DNA from 3 places in the Solibacillus sp. R5-41 genome. Region 2 is predicted to be linked to each of the others. Evidence: riboswitches for the same ligand, from Rfam matches in the RefSeq annotation. Region 2 holds a riboswitch; each other region holds the start of a gene.
What was found. A riboswitch is a leader RNA that binds a small molecule or an ion and turns the genes downstream of it on or off. The one in region 2 is predicted to bind cobalamin.

Region 1 (7,059 bases), 330 kb from region 2:
AGCTAACGGGAGATAGTTATTTTTATAAGCTCGGTCAATGGATTGATCAGCAGGAGCGAATTGATAAACAAGCACCACGAGATAATTTGTCGATTAAAAAGGATCTTGTCGCAAGCGTTACAAATTATCCATTGTTTAGCGCATTACAAGATAATGCACAATTTAAAATCATCATGACGAATTTACAAAATCATTTACAACTAGAGGAGGAATTATAGTGGAAGAACTAGCGAGTTTGAACTGGGCACTAATTGCACCGCTACTCATTTTACAATTTATATTGGCCCTTGTTGTTATCGTTGATATAGTGCGTAACGGCGCAACGAATGGACCGAAATGGTTATGGGTGATTGTTTCATTATTTGTTACAACAATTGGACCGATTTTATATTTTATTTTTGGACGTAAAAGCCAATGATGTGTATTCAAGTAGAGCAATTATCAAAACAATTCGGTGAGCAAGAAGTTGTCGATCACGTGTCGTTTACACTGGAGGAACATACAGCTACCGCCCTCATTGGTCCGAATGGCGCGGGTAAAACGACAACACTATCGATGCTAGCAGGATTATTGCAACCAACAAAAGGTCAAATTATTATGCCAGGCATTACCGATATTCGAAGTGCAATTGGCTTTTTACCACAGTATCCACAATATTTTTCATGGCTAACAGCATTTGAATATTTGGAAATGACGGCGTGTTTAAGTGGTATGGAAAAACGAAAGGTCAAAAAAGAAGCACAAAAAATATTAGAATTCGTCGGTCTTGGTGCGTCGATGAATAAAAAAGTAGCAAACTTTTCAGGTGGTATGAAGCAGCGTTTAGGCATCGCGCAAGCTATTATCCATCAACCTAAATTATTGCTGCTAGATGAACCGGTTTCAGCGCTTGATCCTGTTGGACGTAGAGAGATTATGAACTTGCTAAAAGAGCTTCAACAGCAAACGACGATTTTGTATTCGACTCATATTTTAAATGATGCGGAGGAAATGACTGATCAAGTGCTCTTTTTACGGAACGGACAGCTTGTAGAGCAAGGGTCTCTTCAGCAAGTGCGTTCAAAATTTGATGAGCCACGTTATAAAATTCAGTTTGCATCAAGTGAAGAAGCAAGGCAGTTTACTAGTCAATCAGAGCTTGTAGCAAAGGCTGAACAAAATATTGTTTATGTGGATATAAGGAACGAAATACCGTCGATGCATCAGCTGCTTCAGCGTTTAGCGAGCGCGCCTTATCGAGTTGTAAAAGTGGAGCGAGAGACAGCGAGTTTAGAAGAGATATTTATGAAGGTGGCGGGAACAAATGAAACAATTTAATACATTGTTATTAAAAGAATGGCGTGAAAGCTTGCGTAGTTTTAAATTTATTTGGATTCCGATTGTCTTTGTTTTACTTGGTGTGAGCGATCCGCTCCTCAATTATTTTTTGGAGGACATTTTGAATGCAGTCGGTAATATGCCAGATGGATTTGCGATGATGATGCCCGAACTTCAAGCGGTGGACTTACTTGCTGCTTCTATGGGTCAGTTTCAAACAATCGGATTAGTTGTATTAATCGCAGCATATATCGGTACATTTAGTAAGGAACGTCAAAATGGCACCGCGACACTGTTATATGTACGTCCAATTTCTTTTACAGCCATGTTTTTAAGCAAATGGATTGTAGCAAGTAGTGTGGCAATCATTAGTGCAACAGCTGGCTATGCAGGAAGTGTTTATTATACGGTACTTTTGTATGGCAAGGTAGACCCTGCTCGCTTCTTGGCGATGCTTGGTACGTATTACACATGGCTTCTTTTAGTAATGGCCATTACTGTGGCAATGAGTGCGGCATTCAAAACACCGATTGCTACGGCGATAACGATTATTTTGATTCCCATTGGTTTGTTTATTGATGCAATAATTGGCGGTTTTTGGACGGTTACCCCATATAAATTGTCAACATACGGCATGCGTTTTATTGATGAATCGGTAACGATGCCAACGTTTTGGTGGACATTAACAATAACCGTTTTATTAATGCTTGCCTTTAATATTATAGGAATTTACTTTAGTAAAAAGCGAGCGAGTACGGTAAAGGTCTAGTATTTATATGAAGCAGGAGCTGCCAAATCAATTATAAAATAGTTGTAATATTTCATTTATATGGTATTGTAAAGTCATAATTTAATAAACTATTAAATGAGTGCTTATATTTTGAGATTAATAGGGAAATTAGTGAAAATCTAATGCAGCCCCCGCTACTGTAATAACTGATGAAATCACAAATATCACTGTCTAAGGATGGGAAGATGTGAGAGTAAAGTGAAGTTTAAGCCAGGAAACCTGCTTATTTAATTCGATTACTTACTTTTCGGTGGGAGAAGTGTAGATGAGAACTCAAATATGGCAGATCGTAGTAGATTCTATTTTTCGAAAATACGGTTTTTTGTATAAATTTTCAGATACCCAAACTTCTTTTATAAAAGAAGTTTGGGTTTTTTTTATTGGAGGGGAATGTTTTGAGTAAAGGAAAGATTTTTGTAGTGGGGTTTGGTCCTGGAGACCGAGAACATATTACAAAAAGAGCCGTCGATGCATTACAGCAAAGTAATCATATTATGGGTTATAAAACTTATGTAGATTTAATTCGCCATTTAGTAACAGCACAAACAATTGTCAGTACGGGTATGACCGAAGAGGTGTCGCGAGCGCAAGATGCTGTTAAACAGGCAGAGGCAGGAAATATCGTTGCGGTAATTTCGAGTGGTGATGCGGGCGTATATGGAATGGCTGGTTTAGTGTATGAAGTTTTAATTGAAAAGGGTTGGACCGAAGCAACAGGTATTGAGGTAGAGGTTGTACCGGGAATTTCAGCGATTAACTCCTGTGCGAGCTTACTAGGTGCACCAGTTATGCATGACTCTTGTACGATTAGTTTAAGTGACCACTTAACACCATGGACAGTCATTGAAAAGCGTATTGAAGCGGCGGCGATGGCGGATTTTGTAATAGCGTTCTATAATCCAAAATCAGGGCGGAGAACACGTCAAATTGCAGAAGCACAGCGAATTTTGCTGAAATATCGCTCTCCTGATACACCGGTAGGGCTGGTGAAAAGTGCTTATCGAGAAAGTCAAAATATCGTGTTAACGAATTTAGCGGAAATGTTAGATCATGACATTGGTATGTTAACGACAGTTGTAATTGGGAACTCATCCACGTTCTTTTACGATAATAAAATTATTACACCACGTGGATATCAAAGAAAATATACGCTTGGTGATGAAAAACAAGTTTGGAAACCGCATCAACGTTTGAAAAAAGAAGCAGAACCATGGGCGCTTGATCAAGAAACAGGAGAAGCGCAATCCGGCTATGAAAAAATAGAGGCAATTAAAGCAGGACAAAGCCCCAAAATAGTGTCTTTGAAAGAAGTAAGTGTAACTACTGTAGAACCAGTGCCAACAAAACTCCAACAACCTACAGCGGAAAAGTCAGCGCTTGAGATGGCAAGAATGGCATTAGCTTGTATATCAAACGAACCTGAGAAAACGGATTTTTTAGTACAGCAAGCAATCGAATCGATTTTTGAATTTGCCGTTTCACCAGGGGTAGCGAATAAAATGATTACACCAAAGCAAATGAAGGTACTTGCTGAAGTGGTTGGGGAAAATGGAACGCTAGAATATACACCAGATCATCGCTTTCATGTAAAAATCCCTACTGAAGCACCAGAAAAAATTGTTGGAATATTACGTGAAACTGGATTGTACGTGCTACCTATGGGGGATGTATTAAACATAAAAGCATGTGATTTTTGTTATGGAGAGAAAGCAGAATCTATTCCATATGCTGAGGAAATTATGGATACGCTTGCCGGTTTGAAGCTACCAAAGGAACTTCATGTTGGTTTTAATGGCTGTGGAATGGCTTGTTATCGCGCAGTTTTTGATGATATTGGAATTGTGTATCGTAAAAAGAAATTTGATTTATTTATTGGTGCCAAGCCAGTCGGTCGAACGGCACATGCAGCACAGCCAGTAGCAGAGGGATTAGAGCCAGATGAACTAATACCGTTATTAACGAAAATTGTTGAGGAATATAAAGAGCATGCACATCCAAACGAGCGCTTCTTTAAATACTTTAAACGCGTGAAGAAAATTGCCCATTTCACATACCAAGATATGAGCTGCAAAATTAAAGTAGAAGAAGCACCATGTGGAGATTAGGAGGAGTGGCATGATTTTATTTTTAGCAGGGACGAGCGATGCACGTGAGCTTGCCATTGAGCTACAAAAAAAGGGGCATTCATTATTAGCAACAGTCGTGACAGATTCAGCAGCAAATAGCTTGAAAGAATCTGGTATTGCCTATCATGTAGGGCGTCTTTCAATCGAAGAGATGGCGGCGATCGTTCATGAAAAGGGTGTCACAACGATTATTGATGCGAGTCATCCTTATGCGGAGGAAGCGTCAAAAACAGCAATGGCCGCAGCAGAGCAATGTAAGTTAACTTATATTCGTTACGAACGCCCACAACAACAATATGTTCATCCGCTAATAGCTGAAGTGGAAACATATGAAGAGGCGGCACTTATTGCGCGTGAGCATAAAGGAACCGTGATGTTGACGACAGGTAGTAAAACACTTGCCACATTCACGAAGCACTTGTTAATTGACTCCATCCGTTTAGTTTGTCGCATGCTACCAAACAAAGAAAATATGGAGAAGTGCGATTTATTAGGCGTTAAGCAACGTGACATTATAGCTATTCAAGGCCCATTTTCAAAAGAGTTAAATACAGCGTTGTACCTTCAATATGAGACAACACTTGTTATTACAAAAGAAAGTGGAAAAGTCGGTTCTGTTGATGAAAAGATGGATGCTGCATTGGAATTAAATATTCCGGTAATTTTAATTAAACGACCAAAAATCACTTATATAAATCAATGTTCTACATTTGAAGAAGTATTTCAAACACTTGGAGGAATTTAAAATGGCAAATATGAACTTTAATATGGATTTCGTACCTTTAACGGTAGACCCAGATAAAATTTACGATTACAGCTTTGCAATTATTAAAGAAGAGATGGGCGAGCACAACTTTACAGACGAGCAATGGTTAGTTGTAAGACGTGTAATTCATGCATCAGCAGACTTTGAATTAGGGCGCAGCATGATTTTTACAGACGGTGCAATAGAGGCAGGGATTCAATCCATTTTAGCAGGTCGTCATGTTGTTGCAGATGTACAAATGATTGAAAGTGGCTCTGGGCGTAAACGATTCCAAAAACATGGTGGAGATTTACATTGTTACATCGCGGATGAGGATGTTTCAAAAGAAGCGAAATCAATTGGCACGACGCGCGCAATTATATCCATGCAAAAAGCAACGAAATTACAAGAAGGCGGTATTTATGCCATTGGTAACGCGCCGACTGCACTTCTAGAGTTAATTCGTTTAATTAAAGAAGGGTTAGCAAAGCCAGATTTAATTATCGGTATGCCAGTAGGTTTTGTATCGGCAGCGGAATCGAAAGCGGAGTTAGCGATATTAGAAGGCATTCCATTCATTACAAATGTAGGACGTAAAGGTGGCAGTACGGTGACTGTAGCAGCATTAAACGCTATCTCGATTATGGCTGATGAACGAGCAAAGCAAACGAAATAAAAAAGACCCGTCACAAATGCGTCATGGTTACACAACAGGTGCGTGTGCTACAGCAATGACCAAGGCAGCCTTACAAGCTGTTGTGACTGGTCAAGTTCCTGATGAGGTCACGATTTATTTACCAGTGGGGCAATTTGCGACATTTAAGGTGGAAACGAGTGAAATCCAAGGCGATGCCATCATGTGTGAAACGATTAAAGATGCTGGGGACGACCCAGATGCAACACATAAAGCACGCATACAAAGTACGGTACGGTTAACGGACGTTCCGGGAATACATTTAGACGGAGGTTTAGGTGTAGGGCGTGTAACAAAGGCTGGTTTGCCAGTACCGGTCGGACAGGCAGCGATCAATCCCGTACCACGTAAGATGATTGCAGGTGTCGTTCAAGAAGCCATGGATGCATACGCGCTAGAACAAGGCGTTGAAGTAATTATTTCAGTACCAGATGGCGAAGAAATCGCCAAAAAAACATTGAATGGACGTTTAGGTATTCTTGGTGGCATTTCAATATTAGGTACACGTGGTACGGTCGTTCCATTTTCAAGCTCAGCCTATATGGCGAGTATTGTTCAGGCGCTGAATGTTGCGAAGGAAGCAGGGTGCGACCATGTTGTGATAACGACTGGCGGACGTAGTGAAAAATATGCCATGAAACAATATCCAGATTTACCGGAGGAATCCTTCATTGAGATGGGGGATTTCGTTGGGTTCACATTGAAGCATATTTCACGTAAGAAATTCGCAAAAGTATCGCTCGTTGGTATGATGGGTAAATTTTCGAAAGTTGCGCAAGGCGTTATGATGGTCCATTCGAAAAGTGCACCTATTAGCTTCGAGTTTCTAGCAAGTATTGCACAAAGACAAGGTGTTGAAGAACCATTATTAAGTGAGATTTTGACAGCAAATACAGCTTCTCAAGTAGGTGAGATTCTACAAGGGAATGAAGCGTTTTTTGAAGCCCTCTGTAAAAACTGTTGCTACTATGCATTAGCACATATGAATACACAAATTAGTGTGTCAACAAGTCTGTATGCCATGAACGGAGATTGTTTAGGAAAGGCTGAGAATATTGAAAAATTGCATGAAGATGATTGGTATAGGGGATAACGGCGTAAATGGTTTATTGCCACAATATATTGCCTGGATTAATAACTGTGATGTTTTAGTTGGAGGAGAACGCCATTTATCATTCTTCCCAAACTTCAATAAAGATAAGAAAATTATTAAAGGCGGTTTGTCAAAGCTTGTTGATGAATTACAACAGGAAACACGCAATGTTGTAATTTTAGTGTCGGGTGACCCGTTATTTTTTGGACTAGGTGGTGTGTTAGCGAAAAAACTACCATTAGAAATTTACCCGCATACAAGCTCTGTACAGCTAGCCTTTTCAAAAATGCAGGA
Region 2 (7,059 bases):
TTATTTGTATCACCGTCGAGTATTTATTTAAATGGTATGAAAAGAGATTGAGTCGGTATAAGTTGGCTGTCATTTAAGGAGGATGCAATATGTTAGAAATTAAAAATGTGCATAAAACCTTTGGAAATAATGAAATATTAAAAGGTGTTGATTTAACAATTGATAAAGGGGATGTTGTTGTTATTTTAGGCCCGAGTGGCTCCGGGAAAACGACCCTTTTACGTTGTATAAATTTTTTAGAGCGTGCAGATGAAGGCACGGCAAGTTTTGATACGATTCAAGTGGATTTGCATAATGCATCGAAAAAGGACATTTTAGCGATTCGTAAAAAGACAGCCTTTGTTTTTCAAAACTATAATTTATTTAACAATAAAACGGCGCTTGAAAATGTGGCGGAAGGGCTCCATATCGGGCGTGGCTTGAAAAAGGAGGAAGCGTTTAAAATTTCCCGAGAAGCACTGAATCGGGTAGGTTTAGCTGAAAAATACGATGCATATCCTAGTCAGCTTTCTGGTGGGCAGCAGCAACGGGTCGGAATTGCTCGCGCGCTCGCTTTGAATCCAGATATTATATTATTTGATGAACCTACATCAGCATTAGATCCTGAGCTTGTTGGAGAAGTATTAAGTGTCATGAAGGATATTGCAAGGGAAGGAACGACGATGCTAGTTGTAACGCATGAAATGTCATTCGCACGTGATGTAGCAAACCGCGTCATCTTTATGGATGGTGGGAATGTTGTCGAGGAGGGCACGCCACATGAAATTTTTGTCCAGCCAAAGCAAGAGCGTACAAAACGTTTCCTTCAGCGCGTGTTGCCGGATGACTATACGTATCATATATAAAGGAAAATAATGGGTGATTTTTCACTCGCGATGAATAGATTTTAGATGGAATGTTGAAAACTATACCCATCTTACTATTGTAGTGATAAATATCCGCAGGTTTCAGTAACTGCTGTAAGGTGGCTAGATTGTTGATTAATCGAGATGAAATTGTCTATTAAAACAGGGGTTATATATTAACCGAATTACAATAACCTTCAAATAGGAGACTCTCTAAGTATTTTGCAATGTCATTCATAACACATCCGTCACTTTATTAATCAATCAAATACTTGAAGGATCATACTCTTAGTACACTTGTAAAAATACTGTAAGAAATTTTAATTTCATACAGTATTTTTAGGGCAAAGTGCCACTTCTTTATTGATGTATACAAACTATGTATTAATAGCGCCCATCCTAGGAACAATGCACGTAGCTAGCTTTCTTGTGCAGCAGTAAATCAGATGTCTTCTTAAGGGAATTACATACGTACATCATTCTGAAAGTTGAGGGAGAAATGATTAGCTTCATCGTATACGACAAACTTATATCCTTGTTCTCTGTAAAATGCAATTATACCTGGAAGTGCCTCCAAAGTTTGTGGTTTCTCGTGCATTAGCACAACTTCTCTGTCAGAATTTGTGCTACTTTTAATATTTTCAATAATTTGGGCTGGATTATCCTTTAACGTCCAGTCATTGGAATCAATTGTCCAATCCCAAACTTTAATGCCTGCGTCTACAATTTGGTTGCGAATCTGTTCACTTTTCAACCCTGGTGCGGAACCATAAGGAGGGCGAACTAAATGGGGGTTTGTACCTGTAATCTCATGAATTAGTGCTAACGTTTCATTCATCTCAGGCACAAACTGTTTTTCCTTATATAATGTTTTGAATTCATGCGTCATGCTATGGGCACCGATATAATGTCCTTCTGTTGTTGCGCGTTTCACACTTTCCTGGAGGTGCTCTTTTTTCAGGTTACTTCCTTGCATAAAAAAGGTTGCTTTGACATCTTGTTCGTGCAAGACATCTAGAAATTGGTCTGTTAGATTACTAGGGCCATCATCAAATGTTAGGTAGACCACTTTACCTAAAGGTTTTTCTTCTGTACTTGCTTGTTCTTTTGTTTGTCCATTATCTTGGGTAATTGGGGCTTCTACCTCCTTTGTCGAATCTTGTTGGGTGCTGTTGATAGCGTCAGAATTAGAGTGTTTTAAAGATTCATCCTCTAGATTAGTTTGTTCTTTACCTTGGCTAATTGAAGCTTCTACTTTTTCAGTCAACTCTTGCTTGCTATTTTTTTCATTGACAGCATACGATTTCCCTACAACAAAACCGGTAAAAAAAATAGGGATTAGCATAACTAGTATAATCAATACAATTCGTAATCTTCTTTTTTTTCTTCTTTTGGCATACTCATTTTGTGGTGCTTTCATGATTAATAAATCCTCCTACTGTTATTTTGAGTGTTTAGATACGTTTATTTTTCCATATATTGTATAGTTTTGGTAGATATGTGAATGTGTTTACTACTTGAAATGCAATGCGATTAGTTAATATATGTGCCATTTACCAATAAACCTTAGGATATCCAAAGGTATTTCAAACCTCATACCCCCATGTAATCTGGCGCCACTTTATATTTGTCGAATGAAATTCACAAGCATATGATTCTAAGTTATATAGCAGTTTTTGATCGTGTTTAATCTATTCAAATCTCTTGTGAAACTAAAAGGAGTTTTGTACAATATTGAACGCATTTTCTTTATTTTTAATAGAGCTAAATAATCATCTTTTTTAATTTTCAACATGTCGCAAATACGTTCTAACTATTTGACGGGCTAGGAACTTAAAAAGTTTAAATTAAATATAAATAAAATGGCAGACCGAATAATTATAACGGGGCACTATATATATAATGCTTTAGTACTACCAATTTCGGAAGCAGTTGGGCTTTCACAAAGCACACAGCTGAGTCGTGCTGTTTTGTGCCAATAAAGCTTTGCGTCGCTTATACTTAGCCAACCTAAAAATTTTAGCACTTCTAAAAATCTATAAGTCGAAAACTTACATAAAAATAGCACCCAACCGAAATGGAAATAAAAGAAATACTGGATTTTAATTAATATATCTGAAAACTCTCGCTTGTCTACATACAAACAATCATTTTTCCGCTACAATAGAATTGCCTATTAATTAAATAAGAAATGTGAAGGTTCTTATATGTGAGTTAGAAAAACATATTTTATGTATTCAATAAAAAAGGTTTATCAAATTGACTAATAAGGATTAAAAGGGAAATCGGTTACATTCCGATGCGGTCCCGCCACTGTAAATGCGAGTTTGTTGGAAAAAGCCACTGAAGAAATTTGGGAAGGTGTCAACAAGTGTTATAATGCATAAGCCAGGAGACCTGCCTTTACATTGCCAATAGTAAACCTGCGTGGAACGGGAGTGGCTTATAATTATCATTTAGAAATTATTTGCATACGTCAATGAAGTCTCCCGAGTTGGAGGCTTTTTTCTTTTGGTTGAAGGAAGTGTTCATTCGTACTCACAAATAGGCTACATATAACAAAATCTAGGGGGAAAAAGAGATGAAGAAAATACAAAAATTAGCAGCGTTATTATTAATGTCGATGCTACTACTAGTAGGCTGTAGCACAGGAGATTCAAAGCCTGCAACAAATGAATCGGAACAAAATAAAGCAGCAAGTGGAGAGGAAAGTGCAGCGGCGCAGTTCCCTGTAACGATAACTGATGCATTGGGGAGAGAGATTACATTAGAGAAGAAACCAGAACGCATTATTTCTATGGTACCTTCCAATACTGAAATATTATTTGGCTTAGGTTTAGATGAAGAAATTGTTGGCGTTTCGGATAATGATAATTTCCCAGAACAAACAGCTACAAAGGAAAAAGTAGGAGGCATAGAGTTTAATATAGAGCTGATGGCATCACTTAAACCGGACATTATTTTTGCACATGGATCAGGCATGTATAATTTTGAAAAGGGCATGGAACAGTTAGAAGCGATGGGTATTCCTGTATTTGTCGTAAAAAATGCAGTGAATTTTGAAGAAACATATGAAACGATGAAGCAGATGGGCCAATTAACAGGGCGAGTAGCACAAGCAGAAGAGATGGTTGCTTCTATGCAAAAGGATATTGAAGAAATAAAAACAAAGGCAACTGGTTTAGATGAGAAATCGGCATTTATTGTCGTAGGTACTAACCCAGATTTATATGCGGTTGGCACAGGAACGTTTATTAATGAAATGCTTAATACTCTTGGCATTAAGAACAGTGTGACACAACCAGACTGGCCACAATATAGTGCAGAGCAATTTGTAAGTGACAATCCTGATGTGATTTTAGTAACGTATGAAAACGATATTGACGCAATTTTATCGAATCCAGCATATGCAGAAATGGATGCAGTAAAGTCTGGAAATGTTTATTTAATTGATGCTGATACAACAAGTCGCCAAGGACCTCGTATTGTAGATGGCATTCAATCGATTGCACAAACAATGTACCCAGAGGTTTTCGGTGAATAAAAAATACGTATTCGCTTATGTAGTTTCAATAGTATTGCTGCTATTAAGCGTATGGTTTGGTGTGTCAATAGGTTCGGTTAGTATTCCCGTTTCAACATTATGGGATAGTACGACCGATCCCGTTGCCCACAGTATTTTGTGGAAGATTCGAATGCCGCGTGTCATTTTAGCGGCTATAATCGGTGCTTCCTTAGCAATTGCAGGGGCGGCCTTTCAAGGGTTGCTCAAAAATCCATTGGCAGACCCGTATACATTAGGAATTTCTTCAGGTGCCTCGGTTGGTGCGGTAATGACGATTTTCTTAGGTATTTCCATCCCGTTTTTAGGAAGCTTTACATTACCCGTTTTTAGTATGATTGGTGCACTGTTGACAATGATTGCGGTATTAAGCTTTGCCCGAATTGTAGACCGTACTATGAAAATGGAGACGCTCATTTTAACAGGTGTCATTTTTAGTTCCTTTTTAGGTTCTTGTATTTCATTAATGGTCGCCTTAACAGGAGAAGAACTAAGAGAAATTATTGGCTGGCTTTTAGGGAGCGTTTCAATGCGTGGCTGGCCTTATGTGAAAATGATTTTACCTTTCGCAATTATAGGAACTGTCATCATTTGGTTACAACGCCGTGAACTGAATGCGATGATTTATGGCGAAGAGCGTGCGCAATATTTAGGGGTCAATGTGAAGCGTAGTAAATTTATGATCTTGGCGGGTGGTTCGATACTAACTGGGGCATCCGTTGCAGTGTCAGGAACAATCGGTTTTGTCGGCCTTGTTATACCGCATATGGTGCGTATTATTATCGGAGCAGATCATCGCCATTTACTACCGATTTCCTTATTGAACGGGGCAAGTTTACTTGTCATTTGTGATTTAGTATCACGTACAATTATTGCGCCAGTTGAGCTACCAATCGGTGTTATTACAGCCTTTATCGGTGCACCAGTGTTTGCTTATATATTCTTTAAGCAACGTAGAAAGGGTGGGGCATAATGCTAACGGTGCAAAATATTTCAGGTGGCTATCACGCAAAACCAGTTGTCAAAAATGTGTCATTTCAAGTAGGGAAGGGAAAAATCCTTGGAATACTTGGGCCGAATGGTAGTGGGAAATCGACACTGTTAAAGATCATTAGCGGTGTACTCAAACCGCAAGACGGGCAAATCATTATAGACGGGCACGCCATTGAAAGCTATTCCGTAAAACAGCTAGCCAAAAAAATGGCGGTTCTTCCTCAATTACACGCGAGCAGTTTTTCAAATTCTGTCTATGCTGCAGTTTCTTTAGGGCGTTATCCCCATCAAAATGGCTTTTTCTCTTCGTGGTCGAAAGAAGATGAACAGGCGGTACAAACCGCGATGGAACAAACGGGTGTAGCACGCTATAAAGAGCAGTATTTAGAGCTGTTATCAGGTGGTGAGCAGCAGCGTGTGTTTATTGCACAGGCATTAGCTCAAAATTCGGAGTTACTATTATTAGATGAACCAACGAACCATTTAGATATCGCGCATCAAAAGCAAATTTTAGATATGATTCGGCAACAAGTTGAACAAAATGGCTTAACGGTCGTTTCCATTTTTCATGACATTAACTTAGCCTCGCTCTATTGTGATGAATTATTGCTATTAGAAAATGGTGAAATGCGCTCGTTTGGATTACCTCATGAAGTCGTTTTACAGGAGCAAATTGAGGACGTTTACCAAGCGCGGATTGCTACATATCCGCATCCTGAGTTACCGAAGCCACAAATTACGATGCTACCTGCGAAGGAAATGCAACGTCATTTCGCGAAGGTAGCAGTGGGGGATTTTCGCATAACAAAGGATTATATTGAATACACTGCACAAGCCCCGTTAAAAGTGGTTTCATCAGCGGTGCATAATGCGGGTATGGGCTGGTACGAAAGTTTTTTAAATCGCGCCATTTCTCCATACTATGATATAAATCAAGTGAATGAAGAAACGGTTGCCTTTTTGCAACAGCACCAGTTTGCTCCGACAAATACGGTCGTGATGCTTACGGCAGTTGCAACGAAATGCGCGGAAATTCAATCTTTTTCATCAGGGAATTGTGAAATTGTCGTCATGGTTACGGCGGGTGTTGGCAATGGAATTGATGTTACGAAAGCTTATTTGCGTGATGAACCGTTTCATATTGGTACGGTAAATACATGGGTTTTTGTGAATGGCAAGCTGTCCGATGAAGCGTTTATCCAAGCGATGATTACCGCGACAGAGGCGAAAACGAAAGCATTTACAGAGCAGCAAGTCGTCGATCAACAAACGAAAACGATTGCTACCGGTACGGCAACAGATAGCTTATTAATTGCGGCGACACAGCAAGGCGAGGAAATGCCCTATGCTGGGCCAATTACCGAGGTCGGTAAGTTAATTGGTCGAGGTGTTTTCGAAACGACAATGGCGGCAATCGAAAAATATAAGCAAGCGAAAAATTAGGCAGCCATTTGTTGAGTTATGGATTATTCACGAAAGGGTGAACAGGATGAAATTATATACGAAGCAAGGAGATAAAGGGAAAACAAGCATCATCGGAGGTCGCGTCGACAAAGACCATTTACGTGTACAGGCATATGGCACAATGGATGAGCTGAATTCCTTTATTGGGAAGGCGATTTCCGAATTAGAAAAAGGCAAATTTGCAGATATTATTGC
Region 3 (7,059 bases), 700 kb from region 2:
TTGTTTCGGTTTATGCTGTGTCGCCCTACCTTATGCTAAGTCTGCTGATTTTGCATTTAATAAGGACAGCGGGACACCTTGTAAAAATTTAAACACCGATTACCGTTGTAGTATTCATCAAAATTTAAGAAATAAAGGCTTCCGTGGCTGCACAGTATATGAATGCTTCGGTGCTGGTCAAAAGGTTTCACAACGAACGTACAAGCAAAACAGCTGGATAAATAACCCATCCACCGCAAGCGAAATGTTTAATGTATTTCCCATTATGCAACAGCTACATGAAATGCTTTACTATTTATATGAAGCTCTTAACTTGAAAGAAGCGCTGCCGTTGTATAAAGATTTGCAAAATGCTGTGGAGGAAACAGCTCAGCTCACTAATTTAAGTCCACAGTTGCTCTTACAGCTTAATATTCCGACTTATAGAGAAAGTATTAATAAATTGCTTCTCCAAACAAGTGAACGTGTTCGTGCAACTATAAAAAACAATAAAAATCCTGCTAAACAAATGAAAAGAACGGACTTTATTGGTGCTAAATTAAGAGGTACTGACCTTAGAGGAATGAATTTAAGAGGTGCTTTGCTTATAGCAGCTGACTTACGGGATTGTGATATGAGAGTCACAGATTTTATCGGTGCGGATATGCGGGACGCGAATTTAAGTGGTGCAAATCTTCTAGGCAGTATTTTTCTTACACAAGCTCAAATAAATGCTGCAAACGGCGACCGAAATACCGTATTACCACCAAACTTTAGCATACCCAAACATTGGCTCGTATAACAAAGCAAGCAGGTAGTTTTTCACTACCTGCTTGCTTCTTATTTTTACAATTATAGTTTAATCGTCCAACCAAATGGATCTTCCATTGTGCCATATTGGATGCTCGTTAATGTATCATAAAGCATTTGCGTAATTTCACCGATTTGTCCGTTATTAATTGTTAGAATTTCATCAAGCCATTTCAATTCCCCTACTGGCGAGATAACTGCTGCCGTACCTGTTCCGAATGCTTCTTCTAACGTCCCATTTCTCGCAGCTTCTACAATTTCAGCAAACGCAATTGCGCGTTCTTCGATTGGAATATTTTTTGATTTTAATACATTTATCATCGAATCACGCGTAATCCCCGATAAAATACTACCATTTAGTGCAGGTGTAACAACCTTCCCTGCAATTTTAAAGAAAATATTCATACTACCAACTTCTTCAACATACTTATTCTCTTTCCCGTCTAACCATAGCGTTTGAGCGTAACCCTGTTGACTCGCAAGTTCTGAGCCTTTTAAGCTACTTGCATAGTTACCAGCAGTTTTTGCCTCACCTGTACCGCCCACAACCGCACGTACATACTGTTGCTCCACTAAAATTTTCACAGGGTTAATGCCTTCTTTATAATAGGACCCTACTGGAGACATAATAATCATAAATTTATACTGCTTAGATGGATTTACACCTAAGTAAGGCTCTGTCGCAATAATAAATGGACGAATGTATAAAGATGTGCCAGGTGCAGTGGGAATCCAATCACGCTCAACACGAATCAGTTCCTTTAATGCTTCCAATGCAAATTCCTCGTCAATTTTAGGAATACAAAGTCTTTCATTGGAAGCATTTAAACGTTTGAAATTGCGATCTGGGCGGAATAAATGAACCTCACCTGAAGCTGTTGCATATGCTTTCAATCCTTCAAATACAGCTTGTCCATAATGAAATACCATAGAAGCTGGACTTAGCTCCAATGGCTGATATGCTGTAATTTTCGCATTATGCCAGCCCTTGCCTTCTTCATAATCCATTACAAACATATGGTCTGTAAATACTTTACCGAAGCCAAGCTGATCGTCTTCAATTTTGTCCTTTTTATTGGTTGTTAGCTCTTTTGTAATTTGATATGTCGTCATGTTCATTACTCCTTAACTAAATAATAAAATTGATACACTCTATCATACCACTTTATTTTTAGAAAATTTATAATTATTTATTATTTATTCATTTTTTTTATTAACTTAGCACAACAGCCCTTTTACTAAGGTTTCTACTATATTCCTAAAGCGATGATTAGTAACGACAGTTAAATTTACGCGAGCTACCATTTCCCTTTACAAATCATCAAATCCATTATCTTCTACGTTAATTTTCGTATATTGTCGTGAACGTTGTTCAAAGAAATCCGTTTTTCCTAAATCGACTTCTTCATATGCTTTAATCCATTTTAATGGGTTTTTACGATAGCCTTCAAAAGGCCGATCATGACCAAGTTGATTGCATCTTACATTTGCATAAAAGTAAATATACGCTTCTACATCCTCTACATCTAGCCCATCAATTTTATCCCCAATTATTTCTCTTGCCCAGTTGACTTCAAGCTCCGCCGCTTCTTTGAAAATCGCTTGTACTTCTTGCTCCCACTCTTGTGTTTGATATTGTGGATATTCCTCAAGCAGTTCCTTGTAAATTTTAATAAATAAATCAACATGTAGCTGTTCATCACGGTTAATATAATTTATCATCGTACTCGTTGCGACCATTTTTTGCTTGCGTGCTAAATGGTAGAAGAAAGCAAAGCCCGAATAGAAAAATAATCCTTCTAAAATGACATCATAAACGATGGCGCGTAGCATATTTTCAACAGTCGGATTTTCAGCAAATTCAATATAACCTTTCACAACGAAATCATTGCGTTTTTGCAACACCGGCTCAGTACGCCAAAAATCGAACGTTTGATCCTGCACATCTTTCGTAACAAGACTCGACAATATGTACGAATACGAATGATTATGAACGACCTCTTGCTGCGCTAAAATAATCATAAGTGCACTCAAGCTTGAATCCGTTAAATAATCCGCTACCTTACCCGCAAAATCTGTTTGAATACTATCTAATAATGCTAACAGCCCAATAATTTTCAAAAATGACGCTTGCTCATCCTCGGTTAATGTAGGAAATTGCTTCACATCTGTACTCATATTAATTTCGAAAGGCGTCCAAAAATTAGCTAGCATTTTTTTGTATTTTGGGTATGCCCAACTATAACGAACATCATCCCAGTTTAAAATATTTGAGGACTGTCCATTCACAATGCCCGTTGAACGGTTCGGAGCAGTCTTTTCCATAATTTTGCGTTTTTCTAATTGCATCTTTATTATCTCCTTAGCTTGAACAAGATTCACATTCTAATAATTCAGTTGATGTTGAACGGACATAATACGTCGTTTTAATACCACTACTCCAAGCATCTAAATGAAGCTGCAATAAATCCTTGGCCTTGATCGTATTTTGGACATATAAATTTAATGAAATCCCTTGATCAATATGTTTTGCGCGTGCAGCATTTTGCTTAATTGTCCAGCGCTGATCGATAAAGTAAGCGGATTTATAATACCAAGTTGTTTTCGAATTTAAATCCGGCACTGTCACCGGAATTTTGTAGTCCTTTTTCTCCTCAGAATAAGATTTCTGGAAAATCGGATCAATTGTCGCAGTCGAGCCCGCTAAAATCGATGTAGAAGAGTTAGGTGCTACTGCCATTAAATAGCCGTTGCGTAATCCCCCCGCGTGTACAAGTTGAGCCAACTCTCGCCATTTTTCAGACGTAAGACCACGCTCCTCAAAATACTTCCCAGTTTGCCAATCAGAGCCTTTAAATAGCGGATACGCACCCTTTTCCTGCGCTAATGCATTCGATGCTTGGATTGTTAAATAAGCAATTTCTTCATACAATTCATCAGCAAACTGAACCGCCTCATCTGATTCCCACGCGATTTCCTGGAGCGCTAGTAAATGATGCCAGCCAAATGTGCCAAGTCCGATGCCGCGATAGCGTTTATTCGTTAAATCGGCTTGTAGTACAGGAATCGTATTTAGTTCAATTACATTATCAAGCATGCGCACTTGAATTGGGATTAAGCGTTGTAAAGCTTGAGCTGGCACGGCACGCCCTAAGTTAATCGAGCTTAAATTACATACGACAAAATCGCCTGCTTTACGACGTGTTACAATCGTATCATCATCTAATATTTGCGATTCAAATTGCGTCGCACTCATGTTTTGAGCAATTTCCGAACATAAATTACTCGAATAAATCATTCCTGCATGCTTATTTGGATTTTTACGGTTTACTTCATCACGATAAAACATAAATGGTACGCCTGTTTCTAATTGACTGCGCATAATACGTTTCATAATTTCAATCGCAGGAATCACTTCTCTGGATAATATTGGATTATCCACACATTCCTCATAGCGTGTACGGAATGAACCTTCACCGCGCTTCTCATCATAAAAATCCTCTAAAGAATAGCCCATTGTTTTTCGCACTTCATAAGGATCAAATAAATGCCAACCCTCTCTTTGCTCAACCGCCTCCATAAAGATGTCAGGTAAGCAAACGCCCGTAAAAATATCATGTGCACGGAGACGCTCATCCCCATTGTTTAAGCGTAAATCTAAAAATGTTAAAATATCGCGGTGCCATACATCTAAATAAACAGCAATCGCCCCTTGACGTTGACCAAGCTGATCAACTGAAACAGCAGTATTATTTAGCTGCTTAATCCATGGCAGTACGCCACTTGATGCACCTTTATATCCTCGAATTTCTGAGCCACGACTGCGGACTTTCCCCATGTAAACACCTATACCGCCACCATATTTAGAAAGCGTTGCGACATCTGTATTCGTATCATAAATACTTTGCAAGCTATCATCCACTGTATCTATAAAGCAGCTTGAAAGTTGACCATGCGTTTTCCCTGCATTTGATAAAGTTGGTGTTGCTACTGTCATATACAAATTGGATAAAGCCCAATATGCTTCTTCTACTTTTTGCAAACGACTTTCCGTTTCATTTATCATGAGCGTCATCGCAATGATTAACCAGCGTTGTTGTGGGAGCTCTGCTAACGAGTTATCAAAATCTCGGACAACATAACGATCCATTAGTGTACGCAAGCCGATATAAGTAAATAATTCATCGCGGGATGGATCCATAATCGTTCCGAGCAATGTTCTTTCTGCTTTCGAATAATTTTCCACTAACATCGGATGAAGCAACTCTTTTTCTACTAACGTTTCTAGCCAGCCATTGAAGTTTTCATATGGTGCTGACACTTGGAATTTTTGCTGATGCTCACGGTAAATTTTTTCCGTTAATAATTTCCCCGCGACAAACGTCCAGTATGGCTCCTGCTCATCGATATAGCTAATCGTTTCAAGGATGCTTGCCTCAATCCAAGCATTCGTTGTTGCACCTTCATTTTTACGTAACCATTTTTGTGAAAAACGAAGCAATTGCTCCAAGTCTTCATCACCAAATTGTTGCACTAATTGTTCCAGTATTTTTTCCTGTACTTCTATCATGACAGCACTTCCTTTTCGTCGTAATCAACTTGGAAAGGTATCACTTGCCTAAAATAGCGCAGCATACTCTCCTTTTTAAACACAAAAAAACGAATCCCATAAAATTCGGATTCGCTACAATTAGAAATGGAAAGAGAATTTATTGCCTAGGAAATAAATCGCTCTATTCCATTTCCTAGCCCCCGAAGAAATGCGTCGTATACTTAAATTGGCAGGTCTCCTGGCTTTGCTTCATTCTTTGATTTCCCTTCCCGCTTATTCGCAGTGGATTATGAAATCATCGTCAGCATTACAGTTGCGGGGACAGCATTAGTTTTTCACTAATTTCCCTTTTAATCTACATGTTGTAGAACCTATCAAGTATTTTTACTATATATTGTGTATCTTTATGCTGTTGCCATTGTATCATATGAATTTTCACAAGGCAAGGGCTATACTTTTTTTATCAATTAAGCCTTGGCATAATTGCGTCCAGATTTTTTTCGAGCAATCTTGATAAACTCCCATAAAAAATCTGTGACATCCGCCGGGGCATTAATTTGATTCAGCATGGGTTCTAAGCCCACTAAATAAAATTGCATATTTGACATTCATACGCCATTTTTTAACGTAGGGGACCTCTACTGAAACAAGTTAATTTCTGTTATTGGTGCGGTCATTTGTTCAAAAAAGCTCTGGATATTTTGGTCATTTACAGCAACTAATACCGCGCATGATGGACCCGCTGATTTTTGTAAAGGGAGTGCGGTTTCATAAACTTTACAGCCTATAAAGCGCTCAATCTCTATGCCAATTCCTTTTGAACCAGTTGGCCAAAGCGCTTGGATAAAGCCTTCTTTTAATCCTGTATAAAGCTCGCCTAATGAAGCAATTTTTTGTGGATTATTGATTACTTCATTCCCTACTAATGGTTCGCCAACTACAAAATATTGGCAGTTTTCAGGATTACTTGCAAATGCTTTTTTCCCTAGCATCGTCAGTGACACAGCAGATTGAAGTGCTTGAAAATTCGTTTCACTAGATCCTGTTACCGGGGGCATTGGTTGATTTATTTCATTAAAAACTTGTTGAAATCCGTTTATGTATGACTGCCATGCATCGTCCCCTGAAAAGTTGGCTAATAACAGCTGCACAGGCATTGCCCCTGCACACCATTGCTCTAAAATTGCCGTTCGTGCCGTAAAATAACCAGTAACCTCATTGGGTACCTGTACTTCATCTTGTGGCTTTTCGCCAATACACCCAGCATTATCAATCGTTACAATGTTCTCACCTACTTGGATTGCATTTCTCATATTTGCGTACCTTGTCGTTGAACAACTAATTTTAATACAGGCATGACAATCATTGCCACAATGACATTAATAACTGTTGCGATGGACAAAGTGACAATCGAAGCCAAATAAAATTCAGCTGAAATTATAAAATAGAATGGCAACGGTGCAATAACCCCATTGGCAATAATGGCAAAAATCCATTTTGAAATATGAAAATTATTTTGGTGCAGTACCGTAAAAATGTAAACGATGAAAAACATTTCAACCGCAATTAGAACGTGGAATATACCAAGCGGCATCCCTGAAGTCAAACCTGTTGCAATATGTCCGAGCGCTCCAGCAATCCCCGCAAAAAGAGGTGGTAAAAAAACAGCACTGATGAATGCCGGTGCAGAATCAAGTGCTGCCGTTGAAATCGGCCCA

Region 1: another riboswitch for cobalamin. It lies ahead of cobJ (precorrin-3B C(17)-methyltransferase); the one in region 2 lies ahead of CSE16_RS02275 (ABC transporter substrate-binding protein).
Region 3: another riboswitch for cobalamin. It lies ahead of CSE16_RS05435 (ribonucleoside-diphosphate reductase subunit alpha); the one in region 2 lies ahead of CSE16_RS02275 (ABC transporter substrate-binding protein).

Annotation. Positions count from the first base shown of each region.
Region 1 is NZ_CP024123.1:145,800-152,858, forward strand. It holds gene CSE16_RS00730 (helix-turn-helix domain-containing protein) at 1-218, shown strand, start outside; gene CSE16_RS00735 (PLD nuclease N-terminal domain-containing protein) at 218-418, shown strand; gene CSE16_RS00740 (ABC transporter ATP-binding protein) at 415-1,317, shown strand; gene CSE16_RS00745 (ABC transporter permease) at 1,304-2,086, shown strand; cobalamin riboswitch at 2,168-2,349, shown strand; gene cobJ (precorrin-3B C(17)-methyltransferase) at 2,503-4,212, shown strand; gene cobK (precorrin-6A reductase) at 4,223-4,978, shown strand; gene CSE16_RS00760 (precorrin-8X methylmutase) at 4,980-5,654, shown strand; gene CSE16_RS00765 (cobalt-precorrin-5B (C(1))-methyltransferase) at 5,629-6,765, shown strand; gene cbiE (precorrin-6y C5,15-methyltransferase (decarboxylating) subunit CbiE) at 6,740-7,059, shown strand, end outside.
Region 2 is NZ_CP024123.1:474,924-481,982, forward strand. It holds gene CSE16_RS02260 (amino acid ABC transporter permease) at 1-77, shown strand, start outside; gene CSE16_RS02265 (amino acid ABC transporter ATP-binding protein) at 90-845, shown strand; gene CSE16_RS02270 (polysaccharide deacetylase family protein) at 1,309-1,977, opposite strand; cobalamin riboswitch at 3,076-3,265, shown strand; gene CSE16_RS02275 (ABC transporter substrate-binding protein) at 3,427-4,389, shown strand; gene CSE16_RS02280 (FecCD family ABC transporter permease) at 4,382-5,380, shown strand; gene CSE16_RS02285 (adenosylcobinamide amidohydrolase) at 5,380-6,843, shown strand; gene CSE16_RS02290 (cob(I)yrinic acid a,c-diamide adenosyltransferase) at 6,890-7,059, shown strand, end outside.
Region 3 is NZ_CP024123.1:1,174,350-1,181,408, reverse strand. It holds gene CSE16_RS05450 (pentapeptide repeat-containing protein) at 1-781, shown strand, start outside; gene CSE16_RS05445 (branched-chain amino acid aminotransferase) at 832-1,902, opposite strand; gene CSE16_RS05440 (ribonucleotide-diphosphate reductase subunit beta) at 2,101-3,138, opposite strand; gene CSE16_RS05435 (ribonucleoside-diphosphate reductase subunit alpha) at 3,152-5,359, opposite strand; cobalamin riboswitch at 5,552-5,731, opposite strand; gene CSE16_RS21235 (hypothetical protein) at 5,809-5,949, opposite strand; gene CSE16_RS05430 (hypothetical protein) at 5,980-6,654, opposite strand; gene CSE16_RS05425 (ECF transporter S component) at 6,651-7,059, opposite strand, start outside.